2 regions of the Paradevosia tibetensis genome follow, and region 1 is predicted to be linked to the other one. Evidence: predicted binding sites of a transcription regulator. Region 1 holds the regulator's gene; the other holds the start of a gene.
The links. Region 1 encodes LexA, which represses DNA repair genes until DNA is damaged. Its sites were predicted from a motif close to TGTTCNNNNTGTGTTCNG; they were not measured.
Positions count from the first base shown of each region.

Region 1 (7,570 bases):
GATGTTCTATAACGAGCCTCGCATTGATATACGTGCCGCAAGGCGCGGGCGGAGGAACTTTACGATGACGGGGAACAACGGCGCGAACGGTGCCGGCAACAAGCTGCGTTCGCGCGCCTGGTTTGACAATCCGGACAACCCGGACATGACCGCGCTCTACCTGGAGCGCTATCTCAATTTCGGCATCTCGCGCGAAGAGCTGCAATCGGGCAAACCCATCATCGGCATTGCCCAGACCGGTTCGGACCTGTCGCCCTGCAACCGCCACCACATCGTTCTGGCCGAGCGCGTGCGCGAGGGCATCCGCGAAGCGGGCGGCATCGCCATCGAATTTCCGGTGCATCCAATCCAGGAAACCGGCAAGCGACCGACCGCAGGGCTCGACCGCAACCTCGCCTATCTCGGCCTCGTCGAAGTGCTCTACGGCTATCCGCTCGATGGCGTCGTGCTGACGATCGGCTGCGACAAGACCACGCCGGCCATGCTCATGGGCGCGGCAACGGTCAACATTCCGGCGATCGCTCTTTCGGTCGGCCCCATGCTCAACGGCTACTTCCGTGGGGAGCGAACGGGCTCGGGCACCATCGTCTGGAAGGCCCGCCAGATGATGGCGAAGGGCGAGATCGACTATAAGCAGTTCATCGACCTGGTGGCTTCGTCGGCGCCCTCGACCGGCTATTGCAACACCATGGGCACCGCGACCACGATGAATTCGCTGGCCGAGGCCTTGGGCATGCAGCTGCCGGGTTCCGCCGCCATCCCCGCACCGTATCGCGACCGCCAGGAAATGGCCTATCGCACCGGCAAGCGCATCGTCGAGATGGTGCACGAAGACCTCAAGCCCTCCGATATCCTGACGCGCGACAACTTCCACAACGCGATCGTGGTCAACTCGGCCATTGGTGGGTCGACCAACGCGCCGATCCACATCAACGCCATCGCGCGTCACATCGGTGTCGAACTCGATATCTCCGATTGGCAGAAGGAAGGCCATCAGGTGCCGCTGCTGGTGAACCTGCAGCCGGCCGGTGAATATCTTGGCGAAGACTACTATCATGCCGGCGGCGTGCCGGCAGTGGTCAACGAGTTGATGGGGCAGGGCCTCATCGCGGAAAACGCACCGACCGTGAACGGCAAGAGCATCGGCGAGAACTGCCGCGACACGCCGATCCAGGATGACAAGGTCATCCGCAAGTTCGACAATCCGCTCAAGGCGGAGGCTGGCTTCCTGGTTCTCGGTGGCAATCTCTTCGACAACGCCATCATGAAGACCAGCGTCATCAGCCAGGAATTCCGCGATCGTTACCTGAACAACCCAGCCAGCCCCAATGCTTTCGAGGGCAGGGCTGTAGTCTTCGACGGTCCGGAGGACTACCACCACCGCATCGACGATCCGGCACTGGCAATCGATGAGTTCACGCTGCTCTTCATGCGCGGCGCCGGCCCCATCGGCTATCCGGGTGCTGCCGAAGTCGTCAACATGCGGCCGCCTGCGTACCTCATCAAGCAGGGCGTGACTTCGCTTCCCTGCATTGGCGACGGGCGCCAGTCAGGTACTTCGGGCTCGCCCTCGATCCTCAACGCTTCTCCGGAAGCGGCTGCGGGCGGCAACCTCGCCATCCTGCGCACCGGGGACCGCGTGCGGATCGATCTCAACACCGGCGCTGCCAATATCCTCATCTCCGACGAGGAAATCGCTCAGCGTCGCCAGGAACTGGCAGCCAATGGCGGCTACCAGTATCCCAAGAACCAGACGCCCTGGCAGGAGATTCAGCGCGGCATCGTCGACCAGCTCGGCAGCGGCGCCGTTCTCCGTCCCGCCGTCAACTACCAGCGCCTGGCCCAGACCGCCGGGCTGCCCCGCGACAACCACTGACGCCGGCACAAAACAGCGCCGCCGCCGGATCTCCCCGGCGGCGGCGTTTCAATTTCGGAGCGGAACGCTCAGTACTTGCGCAGCAGGCCGACCAGCCGACCCTGTACCTTCACTCGGTCGGGGCCGAAGATGCGGGTTTCGTAAGCCGGGTTGGCGGCCTCGAGAGCGACCGAATTACCCTTGCGGCGCAGGCGCTTGAGAGTAGCCTCTTCATCATCGACGAGAGCCACGACGATCTCGCCGGTTCCGGCTGAGTCCTGCTTCTTGATCAGTACGGTGTCGCCGTCGAAGATGCCGGCCTCGATCATGGAATCGCCGCGCACTTCGAGCGCATAGTGCTCACCCGGCCCGAGCATCTCGGGCGGCACGGCAATGGTGTGGCTATGGGTCTGGATGGCCTCGATCGGGGTGCCGGCTGCGATACGTCCCATCACCGGCACTGCAACAGGCCGGCCACTTTCGGCGACCGACACCAGTTCCGTCCGAGGCGGGGGCGCTGAAACCTTGCCAAGGTTGCCCTCGATGACATTGGGCTCGAACCGCGCCTTGCGCCCGCCAAGCGACGGGTTCATCGAATCCGGAAGCTTGATGACTTCGAGCGCTCGCGCCCGGTTGGGCAGGCGGCGAATGAAACCACGCTCCTCAAGCGCCGTGATCAGGCGATGGATACCGGACTTGGACGCCAGGTCGAGCGCATCCTTCATCTCGTCGAACGAGGGCGGGATGCCGGTTTCCTTCATCCGTTCGTGGATGAACATGAGCAGTTCGTGTTGCTTGCGCGTCAGCATCGGCGGCCCCAACAGAATCAGAACAAAGACTGAACTTGTTATATGTGTTCCAGTTATGTTCTGCAACAAAACGGTGAAGAAGCCGTTATCGCACCCCTTCATGTGCCGCCGAAACGCTTGACGGGACCGGGAATTTGGGTCGATCTCTGGCCGGAAGCCGCCCCTGACGGGCGATTTCGAGTGTGCGGAGCGTCAAGTGCAACCAGTATCCGTGAGCCGCGTGTTTGCGGCGCGCCTACCACGACTAGGCATGGCGCTACTTTTCGCGAGCATGCTCGGAGCTTGTAGTTCGGAGCCTTCGGCGCCCTCGATCGCAATATTTGGCTCGTTCTTTCCAGCCTGGATCATCTGCGCGGTTCTTGGTGTGGTCTTCGCCGTCATCGCGCGGCAATTGCTGATCATTCTCGATATCGACGGGTATCTTCCACTGCCATTGCTGGTCTATCTGTGTATGGCGATTGGTGGGGGTACCGGCTTCTGGTTCCTCTGGTTCGGCGGAATTCCGCAATGAACGGCGGGCATGTCATCAAGAGGCTGATTGGCCTCGTCATTGCCGTGGTCAGTTTCGTAGCGGCGGTCGTGGGCATCTATTTCTCGCTCAACGAGATCAACAGCTCGCCGCGAACCGACGTCGCCGAGATCTCGGCACCCACAATCCACGTTTCGCCCACGGTTCCCGGTCGCATCGTTTCGATCGCCGTCCAGAACAATGCGAGCGTCAAAAAGGGCGACGTGCTCTTCCAGATCGATCCGCAGCCCTATCAGCTTCGCCTCGACCAGGCGCAGGCCGAGCTGCGTGCCGCCCAGTCCGAGGTCGAGCAGGGCGGGCGCAATATTGCTACGGCCCAAAGCAACGCCGATGTCGCCGCCAAACAGATCGAACGCGCGCGCTTCAATGCCGAACTCGCCCGGCAGACCCTGGAGCGCCTAGAGCCGCTCCTGCCAAAGGGATACGTGACGGCCCAGCAGGTGGACCAGGCGCGAACCGCCTATAGCGACGCACAGGTCAGTCTTGACCAGGCGCTCCAGCAGTCGCAGGGCGCGACACAGGTCATCGGCACGCTCGATACCCGCAAGGCCCAGGTCGACGTGGCCGAGGCGACGGTGGCCCTTGCGCAGCGCGATCTCGACAACACGACCGTGCGCGCGCCGTTCGACGGGAAGGTGACGGGGCTCGAGATGGCATCCGGCGAGTATGTGATAACGGCCCAGTCCATCTTCACGCTGATCGACACTTCCGGTTGGGAGGCGGTGGCCTTCTTCCGCGAAACCGAACTCGACGCCATCCGTCTCGGCAGCCGGGCCGATGTCTTCGTGATGGCGGACCGATCGCGGCGCATCCAGGGAGAGGTCGAAAGCATCGGTTGGGGTGTGCGGTCGGAGGAATCGGCCAATATCCTCGGGCTGCCGATCGTTTCCAGTTCCCTCAACTGGGTGAAGGTGGCCAAGCGTTTCCCGGTCTACGTCAAGCTCCACGATCCGCCGGCGGACCTGATGCGCATCGGCTCGACCGCCATCGTCATCGTCGGCCAGCCCCCGAGCGAAACCGATGCTGTATCGACCGCCCACTAGACCGAGCTTCGCCAGGATCGTCTGGGACGAACTGCAGCCCTATCCGGGGCGGCTCGACCTTTCGATACGGATGGCGGTGCTTTGCGTGCTGGTTACGGTGGTGGCCATGGCCAACCACGTGCCCGAGGCCGCGCTCTCGTGCTACCTCATCTTTTTCGCATCAAAGGACAACTCGGGGTCAGGCATCCTGATCGGTCTCGGCCTGATCGTGGCGGCTTCCGTCGGCATATTGCTGGGGGTGTTGTTCCTGATGATCTCGGCGGATTCGCCGTTCCTCAGGCTCGCGTTCATTGCGGCCTTCACCTTCGGCGGCATGTACTTCTCCCAGGCCAGCCGGCTTGGGTCGATGGCGGGCACCGTGGGCTTCGTCTTTGCCTTCGTGATGACGCTTTACGACATCATCCCCGTAGCCGAACTCCTCACCCGGGCGCTCACCTGGATGTGGGTAGTCGTCTTCTTCCCGATGTTCTTTCTGGTGTTGCTGAACGTGGTCGCCCCGAGGAGCCCGGCTCGCCTGTTGCGAGCCACCCTCGCAGACCGGCTCGACGCGGCCGCGGCTTTGCTTCGAAACACTCCCAACGCGGTTCCTACCGCCCACGCCCTCCTTGGCGATGGCAACGCAAAGGCCTCCACCTACCAGCGCATGGCGCGGCTGCTGTCGCTGACCAGCAAGGAGGAGAGCTACCGGGAGGGCGAATTGATCGATCTCTCCTACCGCGCCCTGGCCGTGGCTTTGGCGCGAAGCCAGGAAGGCGCGGCCCCCGATCCCGTGCTCGCGGACGAGCTCGGTCGCTACGCGGTCGTTGTACGCGACCGCGAGTTGCTCACGATCGTTCCGCGAGCAGGAGCCGCGACGTCGGGCATGGAGGCGATCGTCGGGCGGCTGGCAGCAACCCTCTGGCAGGGCTACGCGCCGCCGCCCCCCTCCAAGGCGCCCGCGGAGCCGCTGCTGGCGCCGGACGCGTTCCACAACCCGCGCTACACCCAGTTCGCCCTGAAGACCCTGCTGGCGGTGATGATCTGCTACATCACCTATACCGCGCTGGACTGGTTCGAGATCCATACGGCGATGATCACGTGCTTTTATGTGGCGCTCGGGACGACCGGCGAAACCATCCACAAGCTCACCCTGCGCATCCTCGGGTGTCTCATCGGCGCTGCCATGGGCGTGGGAGCGATGATCGTCTTCGTTCCGCACATGACCGATATCGGCCACCTGATGGTGCTGGTCGGCTGTGGCAGCCTGATTGCCGCCTGGATCGCAAACGGGTCCGAACGCATTTCCTACATGGGCTGGCAGGCGGCGCTCGCATTCTTTCTCTGCACGCTGGGCGGGTTTGGACCGAGCGTCGATTTCGGCGTCGCCACGAACCGCATCATCGGCATTCTCTTCGGCAACGTGGTGGTGAGCCTGGTGTTCTCAACCATCTGGCCGGTGAGCGTGGGGGGCAACGTGAGAGGCGCCCTTGCCAAGGCCAGCACTGCGTTGACCGGTCTGTTGCGCGGCGAGAAGGATTTAGGCCAGCAGGCCGCCGACTTCCACACAGCGGTCAAGACGGCCGAAAGCGGCACCGAGCTTTTGATGTTCGAGGCCGAGCGGGTCAAGAAGACAGAGATCGCACCGGACGAAGCTGAGGCGTTGCTCAGCGATATCAGTGCATTGTCGGCGCCGGTTTTTCTGCTTTCACGCGATGGAGCTGCTCCGCGCGGTATGCCCAGGTATGTGAAAGCTGCAACGGTTCGGTTCGAAAACGCCGTTGCGCAGTGGTTGGATACCCGGGCTTCGGATATAAAGAACGGGCGTTGGGCATCCGAGCCTCCGATATGGGGCGACGCCCTAAGGGACGTGGAAGTCGCGTTCAACCGCGCCAGGAGGCAGGCGGGAGAACAGGGCAGGCGGCTTCCGGCAGCCGTCCGCGCGCAGATGGTTTCGCGACTGCGTCTCTACCGGCAGATCGACGCCCGGATCGCGCGAATGGCAGATGTAAAGGCGGCGTAACATGGGTCTTGTTGGGCGTGGGGCCCGGCGCGCGGGTTGGGGCAACCTGCTTTCCGGCGGTAGTTTGATGGCTGCGGGTCTTCGTGGAGCCCTTGCGGCGGCGCTGGGGGCGACGCTGCTGGCGGGCTGCACGTCATCGGCTATGAAATTTGCTCCGGCCAGCGCCCAGACCCCATTCCAGACACCCGGTCACCAGACCCAGACTGCTGGCGGCGCGCCCGATTTCGGCCTGGCCCAGGACGCCGCCATGCCGATTGCCATCGCGACGCCGCAACTCGACGCCAAGCACACCTACACGTTGCCCGAACTCATCGACATCGCCCAGTTGAGCAATCCGGTGACTCGCGCGAGCTGGGAACGCGCGCGCCAGGCGGCCATAGCCGTCGGCGTGACAGAGGCGGCCTACCTGCCGGTTCTCTCCGCCAATGTCCTTGCCGGCGTCCAGCAGACCTCGACCACCGCGCCCGGCATCGACGGGCCGCTCATCACCGTTCCCCCTGGCACACTGACCACGACCGGCGCGCAGGTGCTGCCGTCCCTGGCCGTCCAATGGCTGCTCTTCGACTTTGGCGGGCGCGACGCCGCCAACGCGGCGGCGAAGGACCTTTCCTACGCTGCCAACGTCACCTTCAACGGCGCCCACCAGAAACTGATCTTCGATGTCAGCAGTGCCTTTTTCAGCCTTTCTTCGGCGCGCGTGCAGCTCAGCATCGCGCGCGAGACGCTCGCCAACACCCAGACCGTGCTGTCGGCGGCCGAGGCGCGGCTGAAGACCGGCGTCGCGACGACGATCGAGGTCGCACAGGCTAAGCAGCAGGTGGCGCAGGCCCAGTTTGGCCTCACCCAGTCGCAGGGCCATGAGCGTAGCGCCTACCTGGCGCTGCTGCAGGCCATGGGGGTCTCGCCCACCATTACCATTCGGGTCCAGGATGCCAGTGGCCGCCGACTTCCGCGAGCCGTGCCGCAGGATCTCAACCGGTTGATCGAGGCGTCGTTGCAGCGCCGGCCCGATGTGCAGGCCGCCTTCGCCAAGTACCGCGCCGACCAGAGCGGCATTGCCGCAGCCCGTGCCGAGTTCCTCCCCAAGGTGGCCCTGACCGGCAGCGTCAACCGGCTCGCCGCTTCGCTCGATGTAGAGGACAGCCGCTTCGGTCAGCTCGCCCATCTCCAGAGCAACCAGCCCAACGCCAACCTGCTTGTGGGCATCTCCATTCCCATCTTCGATGGTGGCCTGCGTGATGCGCGGCTGCAGGCGGCCATGGCGCAGGCGGCTGCTTCCGAGCAGGATCTTGCCGCGCTTCAGAACGCTGCTGCCCAGCAGATCGTCGTCGGCTA
Region 1 covers NZ_CP041690.1:2,083,283-2,090,852, forward strand. Annotated here, with positions in the region: gene FNA67_RS10140 (IlvD/Edd family dehydratase) at 65-1,876, shown strand; gene lexA (transcriptional repressor LexA) at 1,945-2,664, opposite strand; gene FNA67_RS10150 (YtcA family lipoprotein) at 2,915-3,175, shown strand; gene mdtN (multidrug transporter subunit MdtN) at 3,172-4,236, shown strand; gene FNA67_RS10160 (FUSC family protein) at 4,214-6,235, shown strand; gene FNA67_RS10165 (TolC family protein) at 6,303-7,570, shown strand, end outside.

Region 2 (7,570 bases), 1.6 Mb from region 1:
GGCCGCTATCGCCTGGGCTGCGGTGAGGATGTCGGCGGGCGCCATGTGGATCTGCAGCCCGCGCTGCCCGCCATTGAGATAGACGCGCTCGTGGCCGAGCGCCGCCTCCTCGAGCGCCACGCGCACCTTGCGCATCTGCCCGAAGGGGCTGATGCCCCCGACCTTGTAGCCGGTGATGCGCTCGGCATCGGCCGGCTTCATCATCTGCGCCGACTTGCCGCCGAACGCTGCGGCGAGCTTTTTCATCGAAACCTCCCGGTCCGACGGCACGATCACGCAGACCGGCTTGTCGTCCACCAGCGCCATGAGGGTCTTGAGCACGCGCTCGGGCGTTTCGCCCAGGGCCTCGGCCGCCTGCAGGCCGATCCGGTCCGCATTGGGATCGTAGTCATAGGTCTTGACCGCGAAGGCGATACCGGCCTGTTCGAGCGCCTTGGTCGCGCGGGTGGTCTTGGACATCTGCTTCCCCGTGGCGAGATTGCTTGCCGACGAGCCATTTCACTAGGCCCATGATCGGCAAAGAGAAAGCGCTGGATACAATGTCGCGCCCGGGGCAGGAGTTTTTGCGCATCCGCCGCTTACAATGGGCCGCGTCCTACCCTACATCGGGGAAAGTTTTGTCTCCATCGGGGTACTCATCCATGTTCGCTTCCCGGAGCTTCCGGCTCGCCAGTTTGTTCGCTTCCATCGCCATGGTCGCCTCCATGGCCATGGTCGATCAGGCCGAGGCCCGCCGCGGCGGCAGCTTCGGGAGCCGCGGCACGCGCACGTTCCAGGCGCCCGCGCCCACCAACACCGCACCGATGACCACCCCGCCCGTGCAGCGCACCATGACACAGAACCCGCAGACCGGCGCCACCACGCCCGCGGCCGGCGTCGCCCAGCCGCGCGGCGGCTTCTTCGGCGGCTTTGGCGGCGCCATGCTGCGCGGCCTCATGTTCGGCGGCCTTCTCGGCCTGCTCTTCGGCGCCGGGTTCGGCGGCTTCGGCGGCATCCTCGCCATGCTCTTCCAGGTGGCCATCATCGGTGGCCTCATCTACCTGGCGATGCGCCTCTTCCGCTCGCCGCAACGACGCACGGCCACCGCCGGCGGCCCTGATTTCGCCTACGAGGCGCCGCGCGATCAGACCGCGCGCTACAATGCCGGCAACGCGGCCGGCGCCGGCTATGGCGCCAGCCGCCGCCCCGCCGACACCAACGAGATCGGCATCGGCCAGGCGGACCTCGAGGCTTTCGAATCCATGCTGACCCGTGTCCAGGCCGCGTTCTCCCAGGAGAATTACGCCGCCCTGCGCACCCTCACTACGCCCGAGATGATGTCCTATCTCTCCGAGGAGCTGGGCAATAACGCCACCAACGGCGTGCGCAACGAAGTCTCGGACGTGACGCTCCTGCAGGGCGATCTTTCCGAAAGCTGGCGCGAGGGCCGCACCGACTACGCCACCGCCGCGATGCGCTACTCCTCCATCGACGTCACCCGTGACCGCGTCACCGGTCGCGTGGTCGAGGGCGATCCCGACAAGGCCACCGAAGCCACGGAATTGTGGACCTTCACCCGCCCTGTCGGCGGCACCTGGCTGCTCTCGGCGATCCAGGAAGCCTGATCGCGGCAACCTCGCTTTGGCGGGGAGAGACACTCTGTCGCAGGCACGATGCCAAGGCGCCCGGTTTCGGGCGCCTTTTGCCATCTTCAGCTTTTCGCGCGCCGCACGTCGCTTCCCGGTTTCGCACTCTGCTTGCCGAATAAACTGGCCGTTAATGTAAATCCGCTGATTATGCAGTGGAGAGAATGACTTCACATCGACGTGCGGGGGCGGTCGCGAAACTTAATTAGCCGGTAATATTGGTTGCCGAACTACTAATTGCGTCTTCTGCGAGACCTACCGAACCCAATCGCCACGTGCTTCATGACTCGCCGCGTCGGATAGTTGTAAGCCGGGCAAGACCCCAGAGGGTCGTGTATCGGCGCTGAGTGTGAGTACCGAGTACAATGCGCCTCGCCATTGGTATTATTGTAGTTATTGCATCCGTGATCGGCGGTTATGCTGCGATGGGTGGGCACCTTGAAGTGCTCGTTCAGCCTTTCGAAGCCCTGATCATCCTTGGCGCCGCCTTCGGCGCCTTCATCATCGGCAATACCGGGCCGGTGCTCAAGCAGTGCGCAGGCATCTTCGGAACGCTGCTGCGCGGGCCGCGCTACAACAAGGCGGCCTATGTCGAACTGCTCGGCCTCCAGTACAGCATCTTCAAGCTGGTGCAGTCCAAGGGCATGCTGGCGCTCGAGCCGCATATCGAAAACCCCAAGGACTCCTCGCTCTTCGCCCAGTTCCCCAAGTTCGCGGCCAACCACCATGCCGTCGAGTTCATGTGCGACTACCTGCGCATGGTCACCCTGGGCACCAACAACGTCCACGAAATGGAAGCGCTCATGGACGAGGAACTGGAAACCCACCACCAGGAAAACCACCGCGTGGTCAACGCCATCCAGGCCCTGGCCGACGGCACGCCGGCCCTCGGCATCGTCGCCGCCGTGCTCGGCGTGATCAAGACCATGGGCTCGATCAGCGAGCCGCCCGAAGTGCTCGGCCACATGATCGGCGGCGCTCTGGTGGGCACGTTCCTGGGCGTGTTCGTCGCCTATGCCTTCTTCGGCCCGATGGCCCAGGCCCTGCGCAACATCTACGAGGCCGAAGCCAAGTACTTCCTTTCCATGAAGGTCGGCCTGCTCGCCCACATCTCGGGCAACCCGCCGGTCATGGCCATCGAATTCGCCCGCAAGATGCTGATGTCCGAAGATCGTCCGAGCTTCTCGGAGATCGATGAAGCGACCGCCAATCTTCAGGCCGCGGCCTAATCTCGGGATACCCAAGCTATGGCCGGCTACGACCAACCCATCATCATCAAGAAGGTCAAAAAGGGCGACCACGCCCATCATGGCGGCGCCTGGAAGATCGCCTATGCCGACTTCGTGACGGCCATGATGGCCTTCTTCCTCCTGCTCTGGCTGATCAGCATGACCACGCCCGAGCAGAAGAAGGGCCTGTCGGACTATTTCGCGCCCAGCAAGGTCAGCGAGAGCACGAGCGGCGCCGGCGGCTTCATGGGCGGCCGCGCGCTCGACCCCGAAGGCGCCAAGATGGCCGGCCCCTCGCCCAACCAGCGCGAAGTCGTCGCCACGCCGCCCCCGAGCACGCGCCAGGGCAACGACATGGCCGCCATTTCCGGCCTCGACGGCCAGAAGGGCAAGACCGAGGAAACCCGCACGTCCCAGGTCGACATCAAGGCCAAGGACGAACTCGCCTTCAAGAGCGCGGCCGCCAGCATCCGCCAGGCCTGGCAGGCCATGCCCGACATCACCAAGATCCAGGACAACCTGCTGCTCGAGGAGACCCCGGAAGGCCTCAACATCCTGATCGTGGACCAGGAAGGCCGCCCGATGTTCCCGGAAGGCTCGAAATATCCCTTCGAGCTGACCCGCAAGGCCATCGCCGCCATCGCCCCGATTCTCCAGCAGCAATCCAACCAGGTGACCGTTTCCGGCCACACCGCTGCGGGCGGCAACTATCCCAACGAGCACTACGGCCCCTGGCAACTCACCAGCGACCGCGCCAATGTCGTGCGTGAGATCCTTGCCGAGTTCGGGCTTTCGGACGACCACATCAGCTCGGTCGCCGGCCGCGCCACCGCCGAGCCGCTCTTCCCGAACGATCCGTACCTGGCGGCCAACGAGCGCATCAAGATCACGCTCCTGCACGAGCCGCCCCCGGTCCCGGCGGGCATGACACCCTGATCCAATCGGACGCCGTCGCCAGAAGCGACGGCGTTTCACTTTGCGCTCCCGCTTGACCGGCCAAATGTTCTTGTTATGTTCTCATGCAGGATCATCGGGAGCCACCTCGCGATGGCAAGCCAAGCCAGCCCTCCGCAAGCCAACATCCTCCATGCCGACCTCGATGCCTTCTATGCCTCGGTCGAGCAGAAGCTGAACCCGCAGCTGCGCGGCCGCCCGATCGCGGTGGGTGGCGGGGTGGTGCTCGCGGCCTCCTACGAGGCCAAGGCCTTCGGCGTTCATGGCGGCATGCCGGGCCGCAAGGCGCGCGAGCTCTGCCCCGGCCTCATCTTCGTGAACGGCCATTTCGAGCAGTACCAGGAGCTCGGCGACGCCGCGATCCGCGTCCTTGAGGACTTCACCCCGCTGGTCGAGCGCATCTCGATAGACGAGGCCTTCGCCGACGTCTCGGGAACCGAACGGCTCTTCGGCCCACCCATCGCCATAGCGCAGGCCGTCCGGCAGCGCGTCCGCGACGAGCTGGGCCTGCCCATCTCGGTCGGCATCGCCCGAACCAAGCATCTGGCCAAGATCGCCTCCCAGGTCGCCAAGCCCGATGGGCTGGTCCTGGTCGACCCGGCGGGCGAGATCGAGTTTCTCCACGCCCTGCCGGTCGAACTGATGTGGGGCGTGGGACCCGTCACCAGCCAGCGCCTGGCCGAGAAGGGCATCCGCACCATCGGCCAGCTGGCCGAAATGCCCGGCAAGTCGCTCGAACGGCTGATCGGGCATGCGGCGGGCGAAAAGCTCACCGCCCTCGCCTGGAACCAGGATCCCCGATTGATCGAAACCCGGCGCCGCGCGCGTTCGGCCGGGGCGCAATCGGCGCTCGGGCGCCGGCCCTTTGTCGAATCGGTCTTCCGCCCCACCCTGCGTCACCTCGCCGACCGCATCGGCTCGCGCCTGCGCGCCAGGTCGCTGGCCGGACGCACCATCACCGTGCGCGTACGCTTTGCCGACATGCGCGCGGTGACCCGCGCCGCCACCCTGCCTGCCCCCGTGGCCGCCACCGCCATCCTCGCCGAAATCGCCGAAAGCCTCGTCTGGCAGGTCCGCGAGGAATTCGCCTCCGAGCGCTTCATCTCGCTCCTCGCCATCTCGGTCTCCCATCTCGAGAAGCACCCGCTGCTCCAGCTCGAACTGCCGCTCGGCCTTGGCGACGAGCAATCGCGCCCCGGCACCGCCCGCGGCAAGGGACGCTGGACCGCCGACAGGGCGCTCGACGCGGTGCGTGATCGATTCGGCTGGGAAGCCATCGGCTATGGCTCGGCGCTGTTCGAAGGCTCGCGCTCGGTTCCCGACGCCTTCCGCGAACTGGCCGAACGCGACCTCTTCTAGCGCCCCTGGCAGCTTGCAGGACCACGCCGCCCCCGGCACTGCGCTCCGCTCCGCGATGTGATCGTTATCATCGACCAACTGACCGCCACGCGCCCTAAGTGACCGGAAAACCACACCAAAAATGCTTCGCCACTTGCCCGTTGACGAATGGCCGGTAAGCGACCAGCTATGACGCCGTATCGAGTGTTTGGGGGCTCGCCGGAGGACGGCAGCCATGACTCAAGACCGGGACAAAAGTGCCGGACGGTTGCGCCCGGTACTCGCAAGGATCGGTTGGGCGGCTATCGCCGTCCTGCTGTTGCTGATCATCGGCTGGCTCGAAATGTCCCAGCCGGTGCGTGCCGCAAGCGGGTCGGAAGCGGAGGCGCCTCCACGGATGACCGCATCGCCTGCGTCACAAGACTGCTAGATGGGACAGCACCCGGGCCTCGCCTGCGCGAGGGCCGGGTGTTCTTTTCAGGTGGGTCTTGTCCGCAGCGCCGTGAGCGAGGCCGCCGTTCCCGCCGCCAGCAGCACGATGAGGATCCCGCCCGAAAGCAGCGCCGCCGCCACGCCCCAGCTCGCCGCGATGGCGCCGCCCAGCACCGGGGCGGCCAGCATCGTGGCGGTAATCACCGCCTCGCTCGCCGCCGAGGCGCGCGCCATCACCGCCGATGGCACCCGCCTCTGCATCAACACGCGGAACGGCACGGTCATCATCGCGGTGGCCCCACCCATCGCAGCCAGTATGAGGAGGAACGGCGCCAGCGGCATCGCCCAGCCGTTGAGCGCCCAGAGCGCGACCCCGATCGTCGCCAGTCCCGAGATGGAAGCGGCAAGCACCATCAGCCGCAGCGGTTGCCCGCCCGAGAGGCGCCCCGCCAGCAGCGCCCCGGCGATGCCGCCGCCCCCCGAAGCCGCAACGCTCATTGCAAAGCCGCCCTGCCCCAGCCCGAAGAGTTCGGCGACCAGTCCCAGCTGGCTGTCGTAGAGAAAGAACGAAAAGAACGCGCCGGCGGCAAACAACAGCGCCACCATCAGCAGCCGGTCCCGCTGGAACACCGCAAACCCCGCCAGAAAACCGCCGCCTGCAACCTCGGGCGCCTCGGCCCCGTTCCGGCCCCTCCCCACCAGCGGCAGGCAGGCTAGTGCCGCCAGGAGCGAAAGGCAGGCATTGATCGCGATCACCCCGCTGAAGGGCAGCATCGTCAGCAGCACCCCGCCAAAGGCCGGACCGGCCACCTTGGCAGTCTGGTTCAACCCATGATGGAGCCCGTTGACCGCTCCCAGGTCACGGTCTTCGGTCACACGCTGGATCATGGCCTGCCGGGCCGGGGCAAAGGCGGAATCGACGCAGGACCTTAGGAACACTACGCCCAGCAGCACCTCCGTATTGGGCGCGGCCAGCACCATCGCGGTCGTCGCCGCCCGCCCGAGATTGGCGAGCAGCATCGCCCCGCCCGGATTGCCGCGATCCACCCAGCTCGCCAGGAGCGGTCCGACCAGCGCATAGGGTAGCGCCAGGCAGACGGCGAAGCCGGCCAGCGCCATCGGCCCCTCGCCCCACATGAAGACGAGCAGCGAGAGGATTGCCACGTAATCCACCCAGTCGGCGAGGTCCGCCGGGAGCGACACCGCCAGCAGCCAGCGCTGTGCGCCATCGCGCAGGAATGCATACGATCCGCTCATGTATCTACCCGGACTGGACAAGCCTGAGCCAGCAATTGCACAATCGGCCGTTGCGCGAAAATGAAACCTCCCCGGCCTTACATGAGGAATTTTCATGCCTCTGGATCGTACCAGCCTGCCGCCGCTCGCCACCCTGCAGGCCTTCTGCGCCATCGCGCGGACCGGCGGGTTCGGCAAGGCTGCCCAGGAGCTGCACCTCACCCAGACGGCTATCAGCCACCAGATCGCCCAGCTGGAGGAATGGGTCGGCGCCCGCCTCTTTGATCGTGGCCGTCGCGGCGCGGTGCCGACCGCGCTCGGCCAGCGCCTCCTGCCCGAGATCACCCGGGCTCTCTCAGGGCTCGAAACCGCCCTCTGGTCGGCGCGCTCGCAGGCGACTTCGCCCTCGCTATCGCTCTCGGTGACGCCCGAATTCTTCACGCAATGGCTCAGCGCCCGCCTGCCCGAGTTCTACGAGGCCTATCCTAGGGTCGAGATGCGCATGACGGTGAGCTACCGGGTGCCGGACCTTTCGCCGGGCGGCACCGACCTCGCCATCTGGCTGGGCACCGCCGGCCCCGAGGTCATGAGCGAGCCCTTCTGGCGCGACGAGGAGTTCGTCGTGTGTTCGCCCGAACTGGCCAGACGCCTGCCCAAACGCCAGGCGCTGCGCGCTGCTCCTCTGCTCAGCTACAGCGGCGCCCGCCATACCGCGCTCGATTGGCTGCGCTGGTACGAGCAGGGCCTTGCCCTTCC
Region 2 covers NZ_CP041690.1:3,643,553-3,651,122, forward strand. Annotated here, with positions in the region: gene ybaK (Cys-tRNA(Pro) deacylase) at 1-459, opposite strand, end outside; gene FNA67_RS17840 (Tim44 domain-containing protein) at 642-1,604, shown strand; gene motA (flagellar motor stator protein MotA) at 1,991-2,854, shown strand; gene FNA67_RS17850 (flagellar motor protein MotB) at 2,873-3,790, shown strand; gene dinB (DNA polymerase IV) at 3,902-5,167, shown strand; gene FNA67_RS17860 (MFS transporter) at 5,624-6,835, opposite strand; gene FNA67_RS17865 (LysR substrate-binding domain-containing protein) at 6,930-7,570, shown strand, end outside.
Region 2: the regulator LexA is predicted to act here: its motif matches at 3,856-3,873, upstream of dinB (DNA polymerase IV).